DNA from 2 places in the Vibrio sp. R10-SG3-ISO10 genome. Region 2 is predicted to be linked to the other one. Evidence: riboswitches for the same ligand, from Rfam matches in the RefSeq annotation. Region 2 holds a riboswitch; the other holds the start of a gene.
What was found. Region 2 has a riboswitch for cyclic di-GMP ahead of AC6R16_RS01745 (calcium-binding protein). Riboswitches for the same ligand answer to the same signal wherever they lie in the genome.
Positions count from the first base shown of each region.

Region 1: linked by a shared signal. The riboswitch ahead of AC6R16_RS11470 (TfoX/Sxy family DNA transformation protein) and the one ahead of AC6R16_RS01745 (calcium-binding protein) in region 2 are both predicted to bind cyclic di-GMP.

Region 1 covers NZ_JCBDHG010000020.1:320,605-322,806, reverse strand. The annotation lists gene purR (HTH-type transcriptional repressor PurR) at 1-610, shown strand, start outside; cyclic di-GMP riboswitch class I at 755-841, shown strand; gene AC6R16_RS11470 (TfoX/Sxy family DNA transformation protein) at 975-1,565, shown strand; gene AC6R16_RS11465 (TVP38/TMEM64 family protein) at 1,716-2,202, shown strand, end outside.
Region 2 covers NZ_JCBDHG010000002.1:209,901-212,102, forward strand. The annotation lists gene AC6R16_RS01740 (ATP-binding cassette domain-containing protein) at 1-235, opposite strand, end outside; gene AC6R16_RS01745 (calcium-binding protein) at 295-1,296, opposite strand; cyclic di-GMP riboswitch class I at 1,439-1,526, opposite strand; gene AC6R16_RS01750 (serine O-acetyltransferase) at 1,775-2,202, opposite strand, start outside.

The sequences.
Region 1 (2,202 bases), on a different contig from region 2:
GCTCGACCGCCACAAAGACATTCCAAAAGTAGTAATGGACTGGGGTCCAGAGAGTTCTCAAGCCGATAAGATCATCGATAACTCTGAAGAAGGCGGCTATCTAGCGACAAAATATCTGATCGAGCGCGGTCATACTGACATTGCTTGTTTAAGTGGTCACTTCGAGAAAGCGGCGTGTGTTGAGCGTATTAGTGGCTTTAAGCGCGCAATGGCTGAAGCTGATTTATCAGTAAACGAAGATTGGATTCTTGAAGGCAACTTCGAATGTGATACGGCGGTACTGGCTGCGGATAAAATTGTGGCGATGGATAAAAAGCCAACAGCCGTGTTCTGTTTTAATGACACGATGGCGCTTGGCTTAATGAGCCGTCTACAACAGAAAGGCATTCAAATACCTCAAGACATCTCAGTAATCGGCTACGATAATATTGAACTAGCAGAGTACTTCTCTCCACCTCTAACAACAGTGCACCAACCAAAACGTCGCGTTGGTAAGAATGCCTTCGAAATTCTTCTTGAGCGCATTAAAGATAAAGAGCACGAAAAACGTGTGTTCGAGATGCACCCAGAAATTGTCGAGCGCAATACCGTTCGTAATCTAAATAAATAACCTTAAGTCAGACGCTTAGCTGGTAGTCGTACTATTGGCTAGGCGTATATCTCCCCTCTATTTATTGAACCAACATCACATTTATCCGATACAAACGTGATGTTCTGCGCAGATTTTATTTATTCTTAATGTGTTCGATTAATGCCACGAACAGGGCAAACCATTTCGAAAGGATGGGACGCAAAGCCTCCGGCCTTAAACAATTTATTGTCTGGTAGCGGGGTTGCCGATGGCGAATATGCAAACTGTCATACCGCTTTTACTTGCACTCGTATGACACCTTACTGACAATGTCTCTGCATAATTTTGCTAATCTCTCGGACCTGCATTGGTGGCGTATACTTATACACCGAGAAAACACAGCATGGATAAACCAATACTAAAAGACTCAATGCGTTTATTTGAGCAGTTAGGACATATTAAGTCTCGCTCAATGTTTGGTGGCTTTGGCATTTTTGCTGATGACACTATGTTCGCACTTGTCGTCAACGATAAACTACACGTACGCGCGGACGCGGCTCTCGCTAAACAGTTCAGGTCTCAAGGGCTAGAACCCTATGTTTACAAAAAACGCGGATTCCCCGTCGTGACGAAGTATTTTGCGCTTTGTGATGATTGGGCAGCTGACGCAAATAAAACCTTAAAGATTGCGAACGTCGCCTTAAAAGCAGCAAATCAAGAGAAGCAATGCCAATCGCAAGCGAAACCCAATCGTTTGAAAGATCTGCCTAACTTGCGGCTAGCGACTGAGCGCATGCTCAAGAAAGCTGGTATAGATTCGGTAGAGAATCTGGAACAAGTGGGAGCCGTACATGCGTTTAAAGCCATTCAGACTACACACTCTTCCGATGTAAACATCGAACTTCTCTGGGCTTTAGAAGGTGCCATTAAAGGGACACACTGGTCGGTTATCCCCCAAAGTCGCCGTCAGGAGCTGTTAACTCAAGTCAGCTAACCTAAAAATAAATTTGTTTAAGAAGTCAGCCTTTGTGCTGACTTTTTTATTGGTTTTTATCTGCCATCTTGAAATTTGTGGCTTGCTTTCCCTGTCTTGTCTAGTAACACTAATAATTGATATCCATGAAATATGATGGAGCTGCACAACATGAATAAAAAGATCATCCTAGGAATTGTTTTCGTCGCACTAATTGTTTTACTTGGCGTAAATTTTGGTCAGTATCTCACGCTAGAAAACGCGAAGGCGCAGCAAGCAGAGCTCGCCGCATTTATCGCAGATAACTTTACTATCGCCGCTGCTAGCTATTTTATCGCCTATGTTGCTATCACCGCTTTCTCAATTCCTGGCGCTGCGGTCGTTACCCTTTTAGGCGCCGCTCTATTTGGTTTCTGGACAAGCTTACTGTTGGTCTCTTTCGCCAGCACCATTGGGGCAACACTCGCATTTTTAAGCAGCCGATACTTATTACGTGATTGGGTACAGAGTAAGTTTGGTGACAAGCTCAATGCCATCAATCAAGGCGTTGAAAAAGATGGCGCATTTTATCTGTTCTCATTGCGATTGATTCCAGTATTCCCATTTTTCCTAATCAACTTGTTAATGGGTTTGACTCCCATCGCGACAACTCGATTCT
Region 2 (2,202 bases):
GTACTCTGTTTTTTACCCAGTCTAGTATGCTGTACATAAGTGTTAGCCAAAGCGCAATAATGCACAGCATTAGAAGCGTGTCTTCACTGCGTGAGTTCATCACCCTGTCAAATACTTGTAATGAGTAGAGGGGAACGGCAAGCAGCAACATACTAGTAAAGAAGCTACAAGCAAGAGCAAAAATGAGGGACTTTTTTAGATTTGTGTTGATTACACTTAATGATGGATTTTGCATAATTTTATTAAAAAAATAGAGTGCCAGTAAGCACTCTATTTGCTCAGTCAGAATCTCAATTATGCGATATCTAAATCAACGCTTGCATCAGGTACAAGTGCTGCGTCAGTGATTACGTTTACCACTTCGCCATTTTTCTCGAAGCTGTATTGTACTAAGTCTACAGAAGCTTTTACTCCAGCCAGAGAAAGGTAAGCTTCTTCTTCTGCGCCAGAGATGTCTGTTACTTGAGCAGCGACGTCACCCATTCCGTTTTTAAAGCCGTTAGAAGCTGAGATAACTAGCTCATCAATACCTACCGCTATGAAAGTGTTGTCAATATCAACTGTATTCACGTCGCCGTCGTCTTGTGAGTTGTGAAGAATTTTATCTAGGCTGATTTTCGCAGTAGTAGAAACACCTGATTCGCCTATTAATGCTTCGATACCTGCATTGTTTGTTGTTAGGTCAACAGAGACTTGCATGTCGCCATCTGCGTCTAGCACTGTTAGTGTGTCGAAGTCTTGGCCACCGTTGAAAAGCACGTCGTCTTCAGTTGCGATAAGTGTATCATTACCTGCGCCGCCAAGTAGTGCGTCCATGCCTTCGCCGCCAACAAGAGTATCGTTACCTTTGCCGCCTTTTAGTACGTCGTCGCCAACTTGACCATAAAGTTGGTCATCATCAGCACCGCCCCATAGTTTGTCGTTACCTTCACCACCAACGAGGATGTCTTCACCGCGACCACCTACAAGTGAATCATTACCTTCACCACCTGATAGGATGTCGTCACCACGACCGCCACGTACGATGTCATCGCCTGCACCACCAAGTACATAGTCATCACCGCGGCCACCGGTTACCAGATCATTACCTTCACCACCGAAGATGCGGTCGTTACCTAGACCACCAGATACAAAATCAGATTGATCGCCACCATTAAGGAAGTCATCACCGCGACCACCGAAAACTATATCAGCACCGCCAGAACCATTGATGTAGTCACTGCCGCGGGTGCCGATTAAGAAATCAGAAGTTTCTGAGCCGATTACGTGAGTATCTGTAACGTAGTTGTTCGCCATTTTTATCTCCAAACTCAATTTAAAAATTAAAGTTAATTACATTGGAGGTCTCAAAATTAATTGAGTGCTGCGATAGATGGGGTGAATCCTACTGAAAAATAGGATCATCTCTATTGCCCTCACATTTAATACCATTTAAATGTGTGGTAACCCAGCCGTCTTATAGGTTGGCACCTTAAGACCTGTTAGTTTTCCGTCCCTGACTCACATCAGGTTTGGCTTTTTCACGTGCTGCCTGTTACTAAAAAGGCGGAATTACTATAGGGCTTATTTTTAATAAAATCAACAAAAAAACCAAATATGTAACATAGGTCATTCTAAAAAGTTTTAGCCTTATTCGAAAAAGAAAAGAATTAAATTTAACCTCATCAAAACGAAGTCAACAGAGCCTATCAATATACAAGTAAGCAATATCATCAGTTACTGCAAAACTATGGGATACGAGTCAGTATGGGAGATGTTTGAATATAAAGCTCAATTAACCTGATACTTGATAATTTACTATACCCGAAGATCCTTTGTAAGAAATAATTCGCCCGGCGGTCGGAGCCACAACAGCGCACGTTTTAACATCGAAGTTTACCGTGGCATTTGCGCCAATTACGGCGTTATTGGCGATACTGACTTTGCCAAATACTTTGCAGCCCGGACCTAAATAAACATTATCGCCAATAGTAGGAGTTCCAGCGCTCTTACCTCGATTACTTGTACCTATCGTTACTCCTTGCGAAAGATTAACGTTACGCCCAATTTTTACACGACTATTAACAATAATCCCACCGAAATGACCAATGTATAAGCCTGGGCCTATTTGAGTAGTAACTGGGATAGAGATCCCTAACTTAAAGCCGACTTGTCTTAATTTAAGTCGGAACAAAGGATAAAGAAATACCTTCAGAATCTTCC